DNA from 4 places in the Stutzerimonas sp. NM35 genome. Region 1 is predicted to be linked to each of the others. Evidence: predicted binding sites of a transcription regulator. Region 1 holds the regulator's gene; each other region holds the start of a gene.
What was found. Region 1 encodes FliA, which starts transcription of late flagellar genes. Its sites were predicted from a motif close to CTAAAGTTTNNNNNNNNNNNGCCGNTAA; they were not measured.
Positions count from the first base shown of each region.

Region 2: a site for FliA is predicted at 1,897-1,924, ahead of ACYCFC_RS12730 (methyl-accepting chemotaxis protein). Genes of this name have one in related genera too.
Region 3: a site for FliA is predicted at 2,183-2,210, ahead of motA (flagellar motor stator protein MotA). Genes of this name have one in related genera too.
Region 4: a site for FliA is predicted at 1,677-1,704, ahead of ACYCFC_RS09715 (methyl-accepting chemotaxis protein). Genes of this name have one in related genera too.

Region 1 covers NZ_CM137728.1:555,447-560,687, forward strand. The annotation lists gene flhF (flagellar biosynthesis protein FlhF) at 1-1,021, shown strand, start outside; gene fleN (flagellar synthesis regulator FleN) at 1,113-1,940, shown strand; gene fliA (RNA polymerase sigma factor FliA) at 1,958-2,683, shown strand; gene ACYCFC_RS02630 (chemotaxis response regulator CheY) at 2,950-3,324, shown strand; gene ACYCFC_RS02635 (protein phosphatase CheZ) at 3,345-4,139, shown strand; gene ACYCFC_RS02640 (chemotaxis protein CheA) at 4,151-5,241, shown strand, end outside.
Region 2 covers NZ_CM137728.1:2,725,573-2,730,813, reverse strand. The annotation lists gene ACYCFC_RS12730 (methyl-accepting chemotaxis protein) at 1-1,836, opposite strand, end outside; gene ACYCFC_RS12725 (heavy-metal-associated domain-containing protein) at 2,144-2,335, shown strand; gene ACYCFC_RS12720 (TetR family transcriptional regulator) at 2,355-2,990, opposite strand; gene ACYCFC_RS12715 (Bcr/CflA family multidrug efflux MFS transporter) at 3,167-4,351, shown strand; gene ACYCFC_RS12710 (adenosine deaminase) at 4,413-5,241, opposite strand, start outside.
Region 3 covers NZ_CM137728.1:2,957,569-2,962,809, reverse strand. The annotation lists gene ACYCFC_RS13850 (rhodanese-like domain-containing protein) at 1-598, opposite strand, end outside; gene ACYCFC_RS13845 (HDOD domain-containing protein) at 644-2,149, opposite strand; gene motA (flagellar motor stator protein MotA) at 2,321-3,172, shown strand; gene motB (flagellar motor protein MotB) at 3,179-4,153, shown strand; gene rsgA (small ribosomal subunit biogenesis GTPase RsgA) at 4,370-5,241, opposite strand, start outside.
Region 4 covers NZ_CM137728.1:2,073,889-2,079,129, reverse strand. The annotation lists gene ACYCFC_RS09715 (methyl-accepting chemotaxis protein) at 1-1,549, opposite strand, end outside; gene acnA (aconitate hydratase AcnA) at 1,777-4,452, opposite strand; gene ACYCFC_RS09705 (helix-turn-helix domain-containing protein) at 4,685-5,035, opposite strand.

The DNA of each region.
Region 1 (5,241 bases):
CAAGGACCGTCAACTGCTTGACGATAAGCCGGCTGCGGTCGCCCAGGCGACACCTTCCGCACCGACGGCTTCGCTCGATTCCCGTGCGGTCGAGGCCATGCACAGTGAGTTGCAAGGCCTGCGCGAGTTGATCGAAGTGCAGCTGGGCTCCATTGCCTGGGGCCAGGAGCAAAGCCGCCGCCCGCAGCAGGCTGGCCTCTGGCGCCGTCTGCAGCGTATCGGCCTGCCGGCTGATCTGTCGCGCAGCCTGCTGGAGAAGGTGTCCACCGTGGCCGAGCCGCGTCAGGCATGGCGCATGCTGCTGGCGCATCTGGCGCAATCGATCAAGGTCAGCAAGGTCGAGCCGCTGGAAGAGGGCGGCGTCATCGCTCTGGTCGGCCCGGCCGGTGCCGGCAAGACCACCACGCTGGCCAAGCTGGCGGCGCGCTACGTGCTCAAGTACGGGCCGCAGAGTATCGCCCTGGCGAGCATGGACAACTACCGTATCGGCGCTCAGGAGCAACTGAGAACGCTGGGTCGTATCCTCGATGTGCCAGTCGTTCAGATCGACCCTGCCCAGCCGCTGGGCAAGACGCTGCAGCCCCTGGCGCGCAAACGCCTGATTCTCGTCGATACCGCCGGGCTTCCGGCAGGTGATGCGATGATGCGCATGCAGCTCGAAACCCTGGCCGATCGTGGCATCAAATCGAAAAACTACCTGGTGCTGGCGGCAACCAGCCAGAGCCAGGTATTGAAGGCAGCCTGGCACAACTATCGCCGTTGCGGGCTGGCGGGCTGCATCCTGACTAAGCTGGATGAGGCCGGTAGCCTGGGTGACGTGCTTGGGCTAACGATTAGCCAGCATCTGCCGATAGCCTATCTGGCCGATGGACCGCGCATCCCTGATGACCTGCAGTTGCCTCGCAGTCATCAATTGGTCAGTCGGGCGGTAAGCCTGCAATTGGACGAGTCTCCCAGCGAGGAGACCATGGCAGACATGTTTACCGGGTTGTACAACGGATCATCACGGAAGGTCGGATGAAGGCTTGGTCCCGTGATACAGACAATGAAGACGCGTTCCGGCTGAACGCATCGATGGCCCTGTGGCCCCAGCAAGATATAGGCGTGTGAAAATGGGTACTCATCCCGTACAGGTGATTGCAGTGACTGGCGGCAAGGGTGGCGTCGGCAAGACCAACGTGTCGGTCAATCTGGCGCTGGCGTTGGCCGATCTCGGTCGCAGGGTGGTGCTGCTCGACGCCGACCTTGGCCTGGCCAACGTCGATGTGCTGCTGGGTTTGACCACCAAGCGTACCCTGGCCGATGTCATCGCCGGCGAATGTGATCTGCGCGATGTGCTGATCCAGGGGCCGGGCGGCATACGCATCGTGCCCGCGGCTTCCGGGACCCAGAGCATGGTGCAGCTGTCCAGTCTGCAGCACTCTGGGCTGATCCAGGCATTCAGCGACATTGGCGATGATATCGACGTGCTGATCATCGACACCGCCGCCGGTATCGGTGATGGTGTGGTGAGTTTCGTCCGCGCCGCACAGGAAGTCCTGCTGGTGGTGACGGACGAGCCGACGTCGATTACCGACGCCTATGCCCTGATCAAGTTGCTCAACCGTGACTACGGCATCAGCCGTTTCCGCGTGCTGGCCAACATGGCACACGCACCGCAGGAAGGGCGCAATCTGTTCGCCAAACTGGCCAAGGTGACCGAGCGCTTCCTCGATGTGGCGCTACAGTATGTGGGGGCGGTGCCCTACGACGAATCTGTGCGCAAGGCCGTACAGAAGCAGCGTGCCGTCTATGAGGCGTACCCGCGCGCCAAGTCTTCGCTGGCGTTCAAGGCCATCGCACAGAAAGTGGATACCTGGCCGCTGCCGGCAACTCCGCGCGGCCATCTGGAGTTCTTTGTGGAGCGCCTTGTCAGGCCCGCCGCAGACACTCACGAATGACACCGGCTGGATTGGGTATGTATTACAGCAAGGCTCAGGCAAAAGACTCGCAATACCAGCTCATCGACCAGTACGCGCCGTTGGTCAAGCGCATCGCCTATCACCTGTTGGCGCGCTTGCCGGCGAGCGTGCAGGTGGATGATCTGCTGCAGGCCGGCATGATCGGGCTGCTCGAGGCATCGAAGAAATACGATTCGGGAAAAGGCGCGAGCTTCGAAACCTATGCCGGTATTCGCATTCGCGGGGCCATGCTCGATGAGGTACGCAAGGGCGACTGGGCGCCGCGCTCGGTGCACCGCAACTCGCGCATGGTCAGCGAGGCGATTCGGGCCATCGAGGCGAAAACCGGTCGCGACGCTAAAGATCACGAGGTTGCAGCCGAACTTGAATTGAGTCTGGATGAGTACTACGGCATTCTGGGTGACACTCTGGGCAGCCGCCTGTTCAGTTTTGATGATCTGCTTCAGGAAGGCGAGCACGGAGAGTTCGGTGAAGATGCCGCCAGCGCGCATCCCGAGCCGTTTCGTGATCTCGAAGACGAGCGTTTTCAGCAGGCGCTGGCCGAGGCCATCAGCAACCTGCCGGAACGTGAAAAGCTGGTGCTTTCGCTGTACTACGACGAAGAGTTGAACTTGAAGGAGATCGGCCAGGTTCTGGGGGTCAGCGAGTCGCGGGTGAGTCAGTTGCACAGTCAATGCGCGGCACGTTTGCGTGCCCGCCTCGGTGAGTGGCGCGCGCGCTGACGCCGGTTTGCAAAAAGCATTCGAGGCCGCTTTCTACAGGGCGCCTCTAGAAACGTAGGCGAGGCAGTCAGCGCAAGGCAAAAACAGGCGAAAAAGCGCAGTTTACGAGTTGTAAATGAGCATTTTGAGCCTGTTTTTAACGCAGCGATGACAACGCAGGTAGTTTTTAGAGGTGCCCTACAGGCTTTATCGATGAAGCCCGCAGAAAAGCCGTGAGCAGGGCTTTGGGGATTTCGGGATTTACGGAGGTGTACTTGGACAAGAACATGAAAATCCTCATCGTTGACGACTTCTCGACGATGAGACGGATCATCAAGAACCTCTTGCGCGATCTGGGTTTCACCAATACCGCCGAAGCGGACGACGGCACCACCGCGTTGCCCATGCTCAAGAGTGGCAGTTTCGACTTCCTCGTGACTGACTGGAACATGCCCGGCATGAGCGGCATCGACCTGTTGCGTCATGTGCGCGCCGATGAGCGCCTCAAGCACCTGCCGGTCCTGATGGTCACCGCTGAAGCCAAGCGCGACCAGATCATCGAAGCCGCACAGGCCGGTGTTAACGGCTACGTGGTCAAGCCATTCACGGCCCAGGTGCTCAAGGAAAAGATCGAGAAGATCTTCGAGCGCGTCAACGGCTGAAGTAGCGCCGCGAGGGTACTATGACGCAAGCAGAACAAAGTCTTGTGGAGTTTGAAGCGACTCTGCGAGCCCGTGCGCCTCAGCTGCTCGAAAGTCTGCAGCAAGGCCGCCTGGATGATACTGCGCAGATGCTCAATGAGCTTAATCAGATTCGCAACAACAGCCTCTATCATGAGGTCGGCAAGCTCACGCGCGAACTGCACAACGCCATCGTCAAGCTCGAGATGGATACCAGCGCCACGGGCGGCGATCCATCGCCGATCACCGATGCGACCGATCGCCTTTCCTATGTGGTGACGATGACCGAAAAGGCGGCCAATCGCACCATGGATCTGGTGGAAGAGTCGACGCCACTGGTGAACTACGTCAGCTACGAAGCCCAGAGCCTGACGGCTGACTGGCAGCGCTTCATGCGCCGGGACATGAATGCTGAAGAGTTCAGGGATCTTGTCCGCCGGGTCGATTCGTTTCTTCAGCGCTCCATGAACGATGGCAGTCAGCTCTCGCAGAATCTCAGCGAAATCATGCTGGCTCAGGACTTTCAGGATCTGACCGGGCAGGTGATCAAGCGGGTCACCCGACTGGTCAGCGAGCTCGAAAGCAACCTGCTCAATCTTGTGCTGATGGCCGGTCAGGTCGATCGCATGGCGGGTATCCGGCACGACTGCGAGTCGATACGCCTGGAGCAGGAAAGACAAAAACGAGAAAAAGAATCTTCCAATGGTGAAGGTCCGCAGATGCATGCCGATATACGAGAGGATGTCGTGTCCGGTCAGGATGATGTCGACGACCTGCTTTCGAGCCTGGGCTTTTAGGGGATGTGAATATGAGCTTCGACGCCGATGAGGAGATTCTCCAGGACTTCCTGGTAGAGGCCGGCGAGATTCTCGAACTATTGTCAGAGCAGTTGGTGGAGCTGGAAAGCAGCCCCGACGATACCGCCTTGCTCAATGCGATTTTTCGCGGTTTTCACACGGTAAAAGGCGGTGCCGGCTTTCTCCAGCTGCATGAGCTGGTCGAGTGCTGCCATATCGCCGAAAACGTTTTCGACATCCTGCGCAAGGGTGAGCGTCGCGTTGAACCGGAACTGATGGATGTCGTGCTGCAGGCACTGGACGCCGTCAATGCCATGTTCAATCAGGTGCGTGAACGCACTGAAGTGACCCCGGCTACACCTGAACTGCTGGCCGCATTGGCGCGCCTGGCCGAGCCGGCCAGCATGGATGCCCCGGCTGCCGAGCCTGTCGCTGTTGCGCCAGAGCCTGAAGCCGCGACTGCGGATAACGAGTTCGAGCAGTTGCTCGGTGCGCTGGACGATGCGGCGGGCAACGCCTCTGCTGCCGTCGCTGACGATGAGATTACTGACGCTGAATTCGAATCGCTGCTCGATCAGCTGCATGGCCAGGGACAGTTCAAGATCGATTCCGGCGCCGCACAGATTGCTTCTGCGCCCAGGGCTAGCGAGGCGCCTGTCAGCGATGAGATCACCGACGATGAGTTCGAGGCGCTGCTCGATCAGTTGCACGGAAAGGGACAGTTCGCCGAAGTACCTGCCGCCGCTGAGCCGCAGCAGGCAAGCGCCGATACCACGACTGTTTCCGCTTCTGCTCCCGCTGCAGGCGGCGATCACATCACCGATGATGAATTCGAGGCCTTGCTCGATCAGTTGCATGGCAAAGGCAAGTTCGAAGCGGAAGTGGTCGCACCAGCATCTGCGCCCGCTTCAGCCAAGCCGGGCGCCGCGCCGAAAGCTGCTGCAGCGAAACCCGTAGCCGCACCCGCCAAGGCTGCCGCCGCGCCTGCCAGGGCCGCGGCGGAAAAACCGGCCAGTGAAGCCGAAACCACGGTACGCGTCGATACGGCGCGGCTCGACGAGATCATGAACATGGTCGGCGAGCTGGTGCTGGTGCGTAACCG
Region 2 (5,241 bases), 2.2 Mb from region 1:
GGCGGCGGTCTGCTCCGACACATCCCTCACATTCACCACGCTACGGCTGATTTCCTCGGCCACTGCGCTCTGCTCTTCGGCTGCCGTGGCGATCTGCTGGTTCATGGCCTGGATATTGGAGACAGTGCGGGTGATGCTGGTCAGCGAGGTGCCCGCGCGGCGTGCCAGCTCGACACTGCTCTCGGTAAGGCTGCGGCTACTTTGCATGATGGCCGCGACTTGCTGCGTGCCGCCGTGCAGGGCGCTTACCAACTGTTCGATTTCCTCGGTGGACTTCTGCGTGCGCTGCGCCAGCCCGCGCACTTCATCGGCCACCACGGCAAAGCCGCGACCGGCCTCGCCCGCACGTGCCGCCTCGATGGCAGCATTGAGTGCCAGCAGGTTGGTCTGCTCGGCCACGGCACGAATCACACCCATCACGCTGCCGATCTTGTCGCTGTCGCTTTGCAGTTCCGTCATTGCCTCCGAGGAGCGAACGACTTCCTTGGCCATGCGCTCGATCTGCGTGACTACTTTAGTGACGACGCGGTCGCCGTCGCGGGCTTCGATATCCGCTTCGGTGGCGGCCTGCGCCGCCTGTTCAGCGTTGCGTGCGACCTCGTGGACTGTCGCCGACATCTCGTGCATGGCCGTGGCGACCTGATCGGTTTCCTCTTTCTGGCTGTTGACGCCGGAGCTGGTCTGCAGGGTGACTGCAGACAGTTCTTCTGCAGCGCTACTGATCTGGCTGACACCGTCGCGAATGCCACCGATCAGTTCGCGCAACGTCGCGCCCATCTGCTGGATGCCTCGCTGCAGTGTGCCCAGTTCGTCGCGCCGAGTGATCTCGGCGGTGGCGCTCAGGTCGCCGGAGGCGATGCGTTCGACGTCCGCCAGGGTGGCGCGCAGCGGCAGGGTGATCTGTCGGGTGATCAGCCACGCGGCGAGAACGCCGAACAATAGCGCCAGTGCTGCACTGAGGATCAGGCGGGTATGCGCCTCGCTGCTTTCGATGTCCAGGCGGTCCAGCTGGAACTGATAGAGCACGTCGCTGATACGTACGATTTCCGCCTGCCGGTCGGTCATTTCCTGGCGAGACTGGGCGATGGCATCGGTAGCCGCCTGGAGTGAGTCGATGGCCGCACGGTACTGGCCCAGTACAGACTGGATCTGCTGGAGCGCATCGTGACTGGCACTGCCAAGCGCGTCGTGATGCCGTTCCAGCGTGGCCTGGGCGGTTTCGAGCTGTACGTCGATGCCCTGGTCGCTCTGCGGGCTGGGGGCCGCCACGTAGACCTGCAGCAGGTATTGCGCCTGCTTCAGCTCTTCCTTGATGCGGGCGATGGCCTGCAATCGCTCGAAGCGCTGTTCGTCGTAATCGGGCAGTCGCAACACCTGTTCCATGACGCTTGCGGTCAGCTCGTCCAGGCGTTCAGACGCCTCATCGATCATCAGCTGCGATGTCTTGGCTTGCGCATAACCCTTGCGCATATCGTTCAGCGCGCGCTGGTATTGCTCGTTGTAGCCGGCCTGCTCCTTGAGCAGCACGAGGTTCGCCGGGTTCTTGAAGGTGTTGAGCAGTTTGCTCTGCTGGGCGAGGTAGACGCCCAGGTTCTTGTCCAGACGCTCGGCGGACGTCTGATCGGCGTTGGCCAGCATGAACTGCAGGCGGGCGATGCGCAGGTCCGTCAGGGTTTTGTTGAGCAGGGAAATCTCGCTCATCCAGCCGCTGCGCTGGGTCACGCTGGCCAGGCTGCTCCAACCGCTCCATGCCAGGATGAAAGTAAGAATCAGGACGGCGCCGAAGCCCACGGAAAGCTTTCGGCTGACGCCAATGTTGGCAAACCAGTTGTTCATGCAGGTACTCAATTCAGTGCGATCGGAGGGCTGCCAATGAGTCGCCGGCGGCCAGACCCGCTGTCGGCGGGCTCTCGGGAGACTTTAATTTGACGGCTGTATGGCGCCAGTAATCCGACGAAATGCCGTTGAGGGGCTGAGACTGCGCTTGGGAGCTGCCGGGTCACAAAATCGCTGCAATGAAGGGGCCGTGGTTTCCGGCTGATCTTTACCTTATGGAAGATAACTCCGCCGGGGGCTTGACCTTGTCACTATGGCAAGCCCGAGAATGTGCAGGTTTCAACAACTGCGATACCAGGAGAACATCATGCAGACATTCAACGTGAGCGGCATGACCTGTGGGCATTGCGAGCGCGCCGTGATCAATGCGATCAAGGCACAGGATGCGCAGGCCGAGGTTCGGGTCGATCTGCAGGCCGGGACGGTGCAGGTCGAGGGCAGCCTGAGCGAAGCGACGATACGGCAGGTGATTGAGGAGGAGGGCTATTCGATTAGCTGACTTGCACAGCGTCCGCCCGTCAGGTTGTTTGCCGCGCTTTTTCGTCCCAGTCGCGTATCAGGCCGCGAAACAGCGGGTCGATCAGCGCGGCGCTATCGGTTTCGGGATCGTACAGCGTGGGGTCGCGAGTCCAGTCGCTGAACAGTCCGATCAGCATTGCATGCAGTGCGAGAGCCGCGAGTCTGGGCGTTACACCCGGATATAGATTATTGGTTGCGCGGTCCAGCAGCTGCTCACACAGGTCGATGAATTGATTGATGAACGCCTGGTGGCGTTCTTCGGCTTCACGCAATTCCTCGGTGAACTCGCAGCGATGCAGCAGGATGGTCATGATCCGGCGTTTCTGCTCATCACAGGCCAGCGCCCGGACACCTTCGATGCAAAGATTGCGCAGCGCCAGCAATGGCTGTTGCTGGCCGCAACTGCACAACCGTTCGGCCATCTGCTCGGGCGGCAGACGTACCTGATTGAGCATTTCGTGAAACAGGTGCGCCTTGTTCTGAAAATGCCAGTACACCGCACCGCGAGTGACGCCGGCGTCACGGGCGATCTGATCCAGGCTGGTATGGGCCACGCCTCGCTCCAGAAACAGCTTTTCGGCGGAAGCCAACAGGGCGATACGGGTTTTCTCAGCGTCTTCTTTGGTTCTTCGCATGTCATTACTGCAGCATCTGGGCTGCGACCTTCGTTGCGTGGATTTCGTGTCGGCGAACGCCGTGTGAAACTTTACACGTTTACAGTCGTCGTTGTATGTAACAGCATCTGGCCTTTACTGTAAAACGCCCGACGGCTGTGGTTCGCCGGGCTCTTCCCGCTTTGCGAGTGTCTTCAATGCCTTTTCGACTTCTTCTGATACTGGGTGCGCTCAGCGCCTTCGGCCCGTTGGCCATCGATTTCTACTTGCCGGCGTTCCCGGCCATGGCGAGCGATTTCGCCACCGACGTCGAGCATGTCCAGCTGTCGCTGGCGGCTTATTTCATCGGTCTGGCGCTTGGCCAGTTGGTCTATGGCCCCCTGGCGGATCGCTACGGACGCCGTTGGCCGCTGCTGGTTGGCGTGACGCTTTTTACCCTGGCGTCCCTGGCCTGTGCGCTCGCGCCGACACTGGACTGGCTGATCGCTGCGCGCTTCGTACAGGCGCTGGGTGGTTGTGCCGGAGTTGTGGTGACCCGTGCGGTGGTGCGTGACAGCTGCGAGCCGGTGCAGGCGGCGAGGGTGTTTTCCCAGTTGATGCTGGTGATGGGACTGGCGCCGATCCTCGCGCCGCTCGCCGGGGGCCTGCTGATGAATGCCTTTGGCTGGCAATCGATATTCGTTTCGCTGACGGTGTTCAGTGCCGCCTGTGGCGTCGCCGTTGCACTCTGGTTGCCGGAAACGCTGCCGGTCGATGCACCCCGATTGCACCTGAGTGGCACTCTGGGCCGATACGCCGAGCTGCTGCGTGATCGCGAGTTCATGGCCTTCGCGCTCTGTGGCGGCGTCGCCATGGCGGGCATGTTTGCCTATATCGCCGGCTCGCCGTTCGTGTTCATCGAACTCTATGGCGTTCCCGCCGAGCATTATGGCTGGCTGTTCGGCTGCAATGCGGCAGGTTTCATCGTGGTATCGCAGATCAATGCGCGGCTGCTGCGCCTGCGTGGGCCTGGAACATGGTTGCGGCGCTTTGTCTGGCTGTATTTTTCCAGTGCGATGGTGTTGCTGGTGATCGCCCTGAGCCAGCCCGAAGCGCTCTGGCCGCTGCTGATTCCACTGTTTCTGGGAATCGCCAGTCTTGGCAGCATCCTGCCCAACGCCACCGCCTGCGCGATGGCCGGGCAGGGGCGCCAGGCCGGACTGGCTTCGGCGCTGATGGGTAGCATGCAGTTCAGCATCGCCGCAGGTGCTTCAGCCCTGGTTGCGGGACTGCACGACGGTACGGCGGCGCCGATGGCGCTGGTCATTACCGCCTGTGCCTTGCTGGCCGCGGGCCTGGCCTGGTACACCGGCCAGCTGGTGCTACCGGAACGGTCGAGCTAGCGTCTTGCCCACACGCGGGTGTGGGCGCGATCCTTCAGGTCATGGAGCGCATTGGCCAAGCTCAGTTGGCCAGCCGCGCATCCAGGCTGTTCTGCGCCAGGCGCCGCGCCTGTTCTTCGGTCATGCCCAGGCTCTCGTGCAGGGCCATGAAGTTCTCCGTCACGTAGCCACCGAAATAGGCCGGATCGTCGGAATTCACCGTGACCTTCACACCCTGCTCCAGCAGTTGCAGGATGTTGTGCTGGCTCATGTCGTCGAATACACGCAGCTTGGTATTGGACAGCGGGCAGACGGTCAGCGGGATCTGCTCTTCGATCAGGCGGGCGATCAGCCTGGGGTCTTCGGCGGCGCGGACGCCGTGGTCGATGCGGCTGACCTTGAGCAGGTCGAGCGCCTCCCAGATGTACTCCGGCGGGCCTTCCTCGCCGGCATGGGCGACGGCCAGGAAGCCTTCGGCACGCGCCTTGGCGAATACGCGCTCGAACTTGCTCGGAGGGTGGCCCATTTCGGAACTGTCCAGGCCCACGGCGAAGAACGCATCGCGAAACGGCATGGCCTGTTCGAGGGTCTTGAATGCGGCTTCCTCGGGCAGATGGCGCAGGAAGCTGAGAATCAGGCCGCTGCTGATGCCCAGCAGTTCGCGCCCGTCGGCCAGCGCATCGCTGATGCCGCGCATCGCCACCTCGAAGGGTATACCGCGATCGGTGTGAGTCTGGGGATCGAAGAAGGGCTCGGTGTGCACCACATTCTGTTCTTCGCACTTCTGCAGGTAAGCCCAGGTCAGGTCGTAGAAATCCTGCTCGGTGCGCAGCACATCGGCGCCACGGTAGTACAGGTCGAGAAATTCCTGGAGATTGCCGAAGGCATAGGCGCTGCGCAGGGCATCGACG
Region 3 (5,241 bases), 2.1 Mb from region 1:
CCATGGCGGCGGTCCATTCGAAATTGACTGCGCCGGGAATATGGCCGGCGCGCGCCGCCAGGGCCTTTTCGCCACGGTACTCCTGCGGCGAGCGGGCATCCCAGATGACCAGGTCATCGGCACCGAGACGGCTTTCGATATAGTCGCGGGTTGCGCTGGGGGCGTCATCGAGCGCAAGGCTTGCGCGCGCGTCGATGGCCGCGGGCACGTCCTGGGACAGGTCACGCTGCTCGGCCAGCCAGGCGTGCAGGCCACCGTTGAGGTAGTGGTAGCGATGATGACCGATGACATCCAGCAGCCAGATGAAGCGTCCGGCCCAGCCACCGCCCTCGTCGTCGTACACCACATAAACGGCGTCCGGGTGGTGGCCCAGTGCGCCGAACAGGGCTTCCAGGCGGGCTTTTTCCGGCAACAGCCCCGGCGCTGGCGGCTGGCCGAGCTGGGTCGACTTGGGATCGACGAAGCGGGCGCCGGGCAGATGGCCCGCGGCGTAGCGCGACGGGCTGGTCAGATCGACGAGGATCAGCTCGGGAGCCCCCAGGCGCTCGGCCAGTTCGGCAGGTTCGATAACCAGGGGCAGTGGAGTGAAGACGGACACGGCAAGTCTCGATCGGGCTGGAAGGGCGAAGTCTAGCGAAAAAGCTCAGCGCCCGCGCTTGCTGAACGTCGCCAGGGCGCGCTCGATGCATTGCACGGTTTTACCGAATGCCTGCAGGCTCGTTTCACTGAATTCGCTGTTGCCCTGGTCGGCCACCACCAGCATGACGACGCGGTCGTCATGACCAATCGAGCGCAGCAGCAGGTGCGAGCTGTGGAACAGCGTCTTCAGCGCCCCCGGCAGCATGGCCGAAAACTGCGCCACGTTATCGGGCTTCAGGCGCAGCAGCGCCGGCTTCTCCAGCAGTCTGCGCAATACCTGGCTTTGTTCGGGCTCCAGAACCAGGCGAGTCGCCGATGGCGCAAGACCGCTGGCCTGCTGGGCGATCAGGCGCTGTTGCTTGCGGTCGACGAGCATCAGCAGTACGCGCTGCATCCCGGTACAGGTCAGGGCCTTGCAGGCGGTTGCGGTCAGTTGCAGGACATTGTCGTAAGGGCAACGCTCGCTCAGCAGTTCGCGGCAATGCTCGCGCCATGCCGCCAGGCTTTCGCCGCTGGGCAAGCCAGGCGTTCTGGCCAGCTGGAAGCGGCTCCCGGCGGGCCATAGCAGCGCCTGGGCGGGATGCCAGAGGTCGGTGGGGCCTGTTTCTCTGGCGCTGTTGACGGCTTGCTGATGAACCATCTGTTGCAATTCATTCAGCGGCACCTGCAAGTAAAGTCCGGTAAGACGCTGCCAGCGCAGAGAGTGCGTGTCGCTCCAGCTATGATGCGCCGACAGGGCCAGGCCATTGGCGAGCAGAATGGTATTGCTCGGCAGTGTGAGCCAGCGGCGCAGTTGCGGATCGGCATCGAGCATTTGCTGCTGGTGCAGGGGGTGTTCATTGTCGCGGGCAATGTGCAGCGCCCTGATCAGCATGCGGCGGTTGCCATTGAGTATCCGGTAGCCCTGGGCGATCCACTCGGGCAGCCCCCAATGGCTGGCCAGGCTTGCACAGAGTTCCGGCAGCGACACGCCCAGTATGTCCTGTTCGACCCGTGCTACCGGCTCACGCCTGACCAGCACGCGCTGCTCCCAGATATCCAGAAGCTGCGGATAGGCCGCGACCAGTGTCCATGCAGGGGAGAGAAACAGCAGGCTGCTCCAGTGGATTTCTTGCCAGAGGCGCGCCAGGCGTGCGGCGAACAGGCCGTTGGCCTGTTGGCTGGCGTGGCGACTGATCAGGATGACTTGCCGCAGGGCAGGGCAGATATCCTGGGCATGAACCGGTGGAATGAGCGCGAACAGGGCTTCGGCACGTTTCAGGCCGATACGGCTGAGCGCCACCTCCAGGCTTTCCGCAGGGCTGGCGGCGTGACGATTGGCGTCACGAATGACCGTGAGCGCCATCACCGGGCTTTGCTGGATCAGCTCGGCAATCTGGCCCATGGACAGGCTGCTGTCGCGCAAGGCCTGCTGAACGCTGGCATGGACGTCGGCAAAAGCAGGCAGCACGATGGCATCCAGGGCCTTGATCCAGGCCGCAAGCGTGCGCGGAAATAAATTTGTGGTCATTTTGCTACCGAACTGGCTTTTCGTCGGGACGACCTTTAGTCTGGCGCAAAAGTTCCGATAACCCGAATAATTCTTTTCATGCTCCCGCCTGTGGTCCCAAGTTCGAGTGCGCGAAAGTGGCGCGGTCCGTATTCGGGTGCCTCTGTGTCAAGGCTCTAGACGTATCTCTTTATGGTAAAAATTCTCGGCATCATCGTAGTCTTCGCCAGCGTATTCGGTGGTTTCGTGCTGTCTGGCGGCAAGATCGGCGCGCTCATTCATCCCTTTGAAGTGCTGATCATCGGCGGCGCGGCGCTTGGCGGTTTTCTCCAGGCCAATCCTGGCAGTACCAGCAAAATCGTTTTCAAGAAATCGCTGCAGATGTTCGGCTCCAGGTTCAGCCAGAAGTATTACCTGGAAGTGTTGAGCCTGCTTTACGAAATCCTCAACAAGAGCCGTCGCGAGGGCATGATGGCCATCGAGGCGGATCTCGAGGAGCCTGCGGCCAGCCCGATTTTCAGCAAGTATCCGGCCATTCTCAAGGACGCGAGAATGACCGAGTTCGTCTGCGATTACCTGCGCATCATGTCGTCCGGCAATATGGCTCCGCATGAGCTGGAAGGCCTGTTCGACATGGAGCTGGCCAGCCTCAAGGAAGAGCTGGAGCACCCATCCCACGCCGTGGCCCGAGTCGCTGACGGCCTGCCGGCGATGGGTATTGTCGCCGCCGTGCTGGGCATCGTGATCACCATGTCGATTCTCGCCGAGGCCGACAACGCCATGATCGGCTACAAGGTGGGTTCCGCTCTGGTCGGTACCTTCCTCGGGATTCTCGCCTCCTATGGCTTTTTCGGCCCGCTGGCGGCGGCGCTCGAGCACGATGCCAAGGAAGAATTGAATCTGTACGAGGGCATCAAGGCCACGCTGGTTGCTTCCGCTTCCGGTATGCCGCCCACCCTGGCGGTGGAGTTCGGGCGCAAGGTGCTGCTGCCTGCTCATCGACCGAGCTTCATGGAGCTCGAACAAGCCATGCGCGGTAACTGACGCGCGATGGACAATAACCAGCCAATTATCGTCAAGCGGGTCAAGAAGACCGCCGCTGGCCACCATGGCGGCGCCTGGAAGATTGCCTTTGCCGACTTTGCGACCGCAATGATGGCGTTCTTTCTGGTGATGTGGCTGATGTCATCGGCCACGCCGGAGCAGAAACGCGCCATTTCCGGTTACTTCCAGGACCCCATCGGCTTCACCGAGAGCGCAAGTCCTTTCGTCATCGATCTGGGCGGTACGCCCACACCGGCACCGGACCGGACCCTCAACGACCAGCCGGACCCAGCCATCGAGCAGAAGCCCTCGTCGCTCGATGACGATCAACTGGAGGGGCTCTCCGAACAGATGGAGCGCGAACGCCTGAATATCGTGCTGCAGGAGTTGCAGAACAAGATCGAGGAAAATCCCGACCTGACCCGCTTCAAGGATCAGATCCTGTTCGAGATCACCCAGGACGGCTTGCGTATCCAGATCGTGGATGCGGCGAATCGACCGATGTTCGCCCTGGGCAGCGCCCAGCTGCAGCCGTACTTCGAAGACATTCTGCTGGCCATGGCCGATACCATCCGCGCGATTCCGAACAAGATCAGCATCAGCGGGCATACCGACGCCAAACCCTACGTCGGCAACCGTGACTTCGGTAACTGGGAACTGTCGGCCAGCCGCGCCAACGCCGCCCGGCGCACGCTGGTCGCTGGCAGCTATCCGGAGGAACAGATCGCCCGAGTGGTGGGTTATGCATCCTCGGCGCTGTACGACCGCGAAGACCCGTTCAACCCGATCAATAGACGCATCGACATGCTGGTTCTGACCAAGAAGGCGCAGCGCAGCATCGAAGGAGAACAGTCCGAGCAGGGCACGCCTGCGACGGAAGGTTCGAGCGAAGCCGCATCGCCCTCCGAACCGCTGCAGCCGACCCAGCTGCGTGAACGGTTGAATATCTTCGAGGAAGGGGTGCTGAACTTCGAGGAGTAGATCGGGGCACGCTTCACAGGCCCGGTGAGCAGGCTGGCAGGCGCTGGTCTTGCTCGTTGGCTCGTGCTTTTTTCCGTCGGATTATGCTTCGGGTCGTCGGATTACGCCTTTGGCTAATCCGACCTACGAAAAACGTGACACCGTGCTGTCGCAGGTCGGGTCACGCTTCACCGACCCGACGAGCGGATTGAAAAGCAGCTCAAGCCTCAAGCATGTTCATTCCGCCAGCCCGCTGAGAATGTACCGATAGCTGGCCATGCGCTGTGGCCGGATGCGGCCTTCGTCGAGGGCCTTGAGCAGGGCGCAGCCGGGTTCGCGGTCGTGCTTGCAGTCGCGGAAACGGCAATGTCCCAGCAGGTCCTGGAACTCGATGAAGCCCGCTTCCACATCGGCTCGGCTGACGTGTCCGAGGCCGAACTCGCGGATGCCGGGAGAGTCGATCAGCTCGCCGCCACCAGGGAAGTGGAACAGCCGTGCGGTGGTGGTTGTATGGGTGCCCTTGCCGGTCAGCTCCGACAGCGGCCCGACGCGGGTGTCGACGCCAGGCAGCAGGCTGTTCACCAGAGACGACTTGCCGACCCCGGATTGCCCGACGAACACGCTGACGTGGCCGTCGAGGCGCGCCCTGAGCGCGTCCATGCCGGCGCCCTCATGGGCCGAGACTTCCAGTAGCGGATAGCCCAGGGTGCGATACACCGAAAGCAGCGCCTCGAGCGCCGCTTCATTCTGTGCATCGATCAGGTCCGCCTTGTTCAGCAGCAGCAGAGGCGTGATGCCGGCGTGCTCGGCAGCGATCAGATAGCGGTCGATGAGGTTGGCATGCGGCTCCGGCAGCGGAGCGAAGACGATCACGATAAGGTCGACATTGGCCGCCACCGGCTTGAGCTGGCCGCGGCTGTCGGGGCGGCACAGTTCGGAATGGCGCGGCAGCTGCGCGACGATGACGCCGATGCCCTGATTGCCGGGACGCCAGACGACCTGGTCGCCGGTTACCAGCGCCGGCAGATTGGCGCGCAGATGACAGCGAAAAACCTGCCCGCGCTGCTCACCATCCTGTGCCTCGACTTCGACCTGCACGCCGAAGTGAG
Region 4 (5,241 bases), 1.5 Mb from region 1:
CCAGTGAATACTGTGCCTGCGCAGTTGCCGCCAGATCCTCGGACAGCAGCGCCGTGCTCTGGGCATCGCCCGAGGTCTGGTCGGCAAGGCGGGCGATATTGCTGACGTTGCGGCTGATCTCGTCGGCTACGGCGCTCTGCTGCTCGGTGGCCGAAGCGATCTGGGTGGTCATGTCGATGACGCTTTCCATCGCAGCGCCAATACCTGCGAGCGCCTTGTCGGCATCGATGACCCGTTCGACACCGGCGCTTGCCTGGGCTTTGCCCTGTCCGGTGGCTTCTACAGCCTGGCGAGCCTGCAGCTGGAGTTTTTCGATCAGCTGATGGATCTGACCAGTGGCTGCGGCGGTACGCTGGGCCAGTTGGCGGACTTCGTCAGCGACCACTGCGAAGCCGCGGCCAGATTCTCCGGCGCGTGCTGCCTCGATGGCGGCGTTGAGCGCGAGCAGATTGGTCTGGTCGGCGATACTCTTGATCACATCCACCACGCTGCCGATCTCGTTGCTGTTGCGGGCCAGTTCGGTAACGGCATCGCCGGTTTCGCTCACGGTGCTGGCCAGCAGCTCGATGGCCTGGCGGGTTTGCGCACTGATCTCGCGACCCTGGGTCGTCAGTCTGTTGGCTTGCCCGGTTGCATCGGCAGCCAGCGCCACATTGCCTGCCACCTCCTGTGTGGTAGCGGCCATCTGATTGATCGCAGTGGCCACCTGTTCGGTTTCATGATGCTGTCGTGCCAGGCCACCGGAGCTACTCTGCGCCAGTTCTTCGGCGCGTTTTGCCTGTTGCTGCAGTTGCACGGCGCTGTCCTGCAGGCGCGTCAGGCAGGTTTTAAGGCGTGCCTGTTCGCTGAGCATGGCCATTTCCAGCCGGGCTTCACTGCCGTGACTGTCCGTATACATCTGTGCGATCAGCGGATCACTCAGTGACTGCTCGGCCAGTTGCAGCAGGCGATTGGTACCGCGCATCTGCCAGTGGCGGCCAGCGAGGCCAAGGGGAATGGAAAGCCCCGCAGCCAGTACAAAGCCCCAGGCGTGATCGAGCCAGGCGCCAACTGCGAAGCCGGCCAGACTGGTCAGGATAAAGGGCAGCCAGCCGACGACCAGAGGCATCCAGGTATCACGCAATGGCACGCCACGCTTGCCGGTGTTGAGCCGTGCATAGAGGGCTTCGGCGCGCTTTATCTGTTCGGAGGTCGGCTTGGTGCGTACCGACTCGTAGCCGATGATCTGGCGCTGTGGATCGAGTACCGGCGTCACATAGGCGTTGACCCAGTAATGGTCGCCATTCTTGCGGCGATTCTTGACGATGCCCATCCAGGGGCGGCCATCCTTGAGCGTCATCCAAAGATGGTTGAATACGGCGGCGGGCACATCAGGATGCCGGATCAGATTGTGTGGCGCGCCTATCAGTTCGCCGCGTTCGAAACCGCTGACTTGGGCAAAGATATCGTTGCAGTAGGTGATTCGGCCTTTCAGGTCTGTAGTGGAAATCAGCCTCTGCTGGTCAGGAAACGGGTAATCGCGTTGCGTGATGGGAAGATTCTTTCGCATGCGTGAGGTGCGCCTGGCAATTGGGATGATTTTTTATATTTATGAATAGCGTACAAGCGCTCTTGCAGAGCATTTATAGAGCGCTTGAGGTTTGACGTCAAAATATAAAGGTTGGTTGTAGCGAAAATTAACGGCTGGAAAACCAAAGGCTTAAGGAAAAAACTGACCAGTGGTTCATAAAAAAACGCCCGCAGCTTCAGCTGCGGGCGTTGTACGGGACGAAGGCGCTAAGCCTTGATCAGTTGTCTCAGCACATAATGCAGAATCCCGCCGGCTTTGAAGTACTGAACTTCATTGAGCGTATCGATGCGACACAGGGCCTGGAACGAATCCCGGGAACCATCGCTGCGTTGCACCTCGACGGTGAGCATTTGGCGCGGCTTGATATTCTCGTCCAGGCCACGGATCGAAAGCGTCTCGCTGCCGTCCAGGCCCAGCGACTGGCGCGTCTGGCCATCGGTGAATTGCAGTGCCAGTACGCCCATGCCGATCAGGTTGGAGCGATGGATACGCTCGAAACTTTCGGCGATCACCGCCTTGATCCCCAGCAGGTTGGTGCCCTTGGCCGCCCAGTCGCGGCTGGAGCCGGTGCCGTATTCCTTGCCGGCGATCACCACCAGCGGCACGCCTTCGCTCTGGTAGCGCATGGCCGCATCGTAGATCGAGAGCTTTTCGCCGCCGGGCTGATACAGGGTATTGCCGCCTTCCTCGTCGCCGAGCATTTCGTTGCGGATGCGGATGTTGGCGAAGGTGCCGCGCATCATCACTTCATGGTTGCCTCGGCGCGAGCCGTAGGAGTTGAAGTCTTCCGGTTGTACGCCCAGTGACTGCAGGTACAACCCTGCCGGCGAGCTGGCCTTGATGTTGCCCGCCGGGGAGATGTGGTCGGTGGTGATGGAGTCGCCGAACAGCGCCAGGATGCGCGCGTTCTCGACATCGGCAGGCGGCGCGGGTGGCTGGCCGATGTTCTCGAAGAACGGCGGATTCTGTACATAGCTGGAGGCGGCGTTCCACTGATAGGTATCACCGGCACTGACCGGGATTTTCTGCCAGTGCTGGTCGCCGCTGAATACGTCGGCATAGCGACTGCGGAACATCTCGCCATCGATACGGCTGACGGCTTCGGCGATCTCCGCGCTGCTCGGCCAGATATCCTTCAGATAGACCGGCTGGTTTTGTGTGTCGTATCCCAGTGGCTCGCGATCCATATCGATACGCGTGGTGCCGGCCAGGGCGAACGCCACTACCAGCGGCGGTGAAGCCAGCCAGTTGGCTTTGACCAGCGGATGCACACGCCCCTCGAAGTTGCGGTTGCCGGAGAGTACCGAGGAGACGATCAGGTCGTTGTCGGTGACGGTCTGGGCGATGGCATTCGGCAGCGGTCCCGAGTTGCCGATACAGGTGGTACAGCCATAACCCACCAGGTTGAAACCGAGCCGATCCAGATATTGCGTCAGTCCGGCGCGTTCCAGGTAATCGGTGACCACCTTGGAGCCGGGCGCCAGCGAGGACTTGACCCAGGGCTGGCGGGTGAGACCGCGCTCCAGCGCTTTTTTCGCCACCAGACCGGCCGCCATCAGCACGCTGGGGTTGGAGGTGTTGGTGCAGGAAGTGATCGCAGCAATGACCACGGCGCCGTGCCTGAGGGCAAAGTCTTCGCCAGCGACGGCAAAGGGCGTATCGGATTGCTGCTTGCGGCCACTGGTCTCCAGCAGCAGATCGAAGCTGGCACCGATATCGCCCAGTGACACCCGGTCCTGTGGGCGCTTGGGGCCGGCGAGAGAAGGCTGTACCTGACTCAGATCCAGTTCCAGGGTGGTGGTGAACAGCGGGTCCGGCGAGTCGCTGTCGCGCCACATGCCCTGGGCCTTGCTGTAAGCCTCGACCAGAGCGATACGCTCTTCGCTGCGACCTGTCAGGCGCAGGTAATCGATGGTGATCCGGTCCACCGGGAAGAAGCCGCAGGTGGCGCCATATTCCGGGGCCATGTTGCCGATGGTGGCGCGGTCGGCCAGTGGCAGATGATCCAGCCCAGGCCCGTAGAATTCGACGAACTTGCCCACCACACCCTGCTTGCGCAGCATCTGCGTCACGGTCAGTACCAGATCGGTGGCGGTGATGCCTTCGTTGAGTTTGCCGCTCAGGCGGAAGCCCACCACTTCCGGTATCAACATGGAAACCGGCTGGCCGAGCATCGCTGCCTCGGCCTCGATACCGCCGACACCCCAGCCCAGCACGCCCAGGCCATTGATCATGGTGGTGTGCGAGTCGGTGCCGACCAGGGTGTCGGGATAAGCGTAGGTCTCGTTGTTTTCATCGCGGGTCCAGACCACCTGGCCGAGGTATTCCAGATTGACCTGGTGGCAGATGCCGGTGCCTGGCGGCACTACCCGAAAGTTGTCGAAGGCCTGCTGACCCCAGCGCAGAAACTCGTAGCGCTCGCCATTGCGCTGCATCTCGATCTCGACGTTCTGCTCGAATGCCTGATCGCTGCCGAAGCGGTCGACCATCACCGAGTGGTCGATCACCAGATCCACCGGCGACAGCGGATTGATCTGCTGTGGATCGGCCCCGGCGCGAGACACCGCATCGCGCATGGCGGTCAGGTCCACCACCGCCGGCACGCCGGTGAAATCCTGCATCAATACGCGGGCAGGGCGGTACTGGATTTCGCGCTCCGAAGTGCGCGCTTGCAGCCAGCTTGCCAGCGAGTTGAAGTCATCGGCACGCACCGTGACGTCATCTTCCCAGCGCAGCAAATTCTCCAGCAGCACCTTGAGCGAGGTCGGCAGGCGGCTGATATCGCCCAGCGTTTTCGCCGCCTCGGGCAGGCTGTAATAAAGGTAGGTCTTGCCGTGCACATCCAGGCTTCGACGGCAATTGAGGCTGTCCAGGGATCGCATTCGTCTCTCCTTGCGCCCGCACGGTCGGGCTGGCTGAGGTCGGGGATCTGGGTTGAATCTAGTCCCTGACGAGGTGTTTGGCCATGTGGCGGGTCGCCAGCGCGCAATGCAGTCTTCAGATAGCGCAGGCGATGCCGGCTGCATGCCAACTGTTCACTGGACAGGGGACATACGCCTGGGTTCCCGAGCGGATTTGGCGGGCGGTGTGAGGCGGGATGCGGAGGAGTTGTCGTTACTTGCGCCGTCTGGCCGCCAGGCGGCAAAAGCGCTTCAGCGTGTCGATGGCGAAGGCGCGCTCCTCTTCGTGCAGGGAGCCGAGCATCACCAGCAGGGCGGTGGAGTCGTCACTGGCTGCTGTTGGCGGCTCCGCATCTTCGGTGAAGAACTGGCTGAGGCTGACGCCGAAGACCTCGCACAGGCGCTGGATGGTGAGCAGCGAGGGCAGGGTAACGCCGCGTTCGAATCGGGAAACGGTAATCGGGTCCACGTCCAGTGCCAGTGACAGCTGGTCCTGGGTGATACCCAGCGCGGTGCGGTGGCGGGCAATGATCCTGCCTACGGTTGCAGCGAGTTCCTGACGCACGGCTAAACCTAAATTGTCATGGCGGAATCCATGCGCGAAATGATTGGGCGTTCACGTTCTGCTCGTTAGGTTCTAATTTGTTTAGATAATGATTTGATCTAATATGCCTAGTTCATGCCGGGAAGAACTGCCGGTCGGGGCTGCGGGGATATGGGCGGCCCGTCGACGGGCATCCGGACATGGCACTGAATGGCCAAGCGGGATTT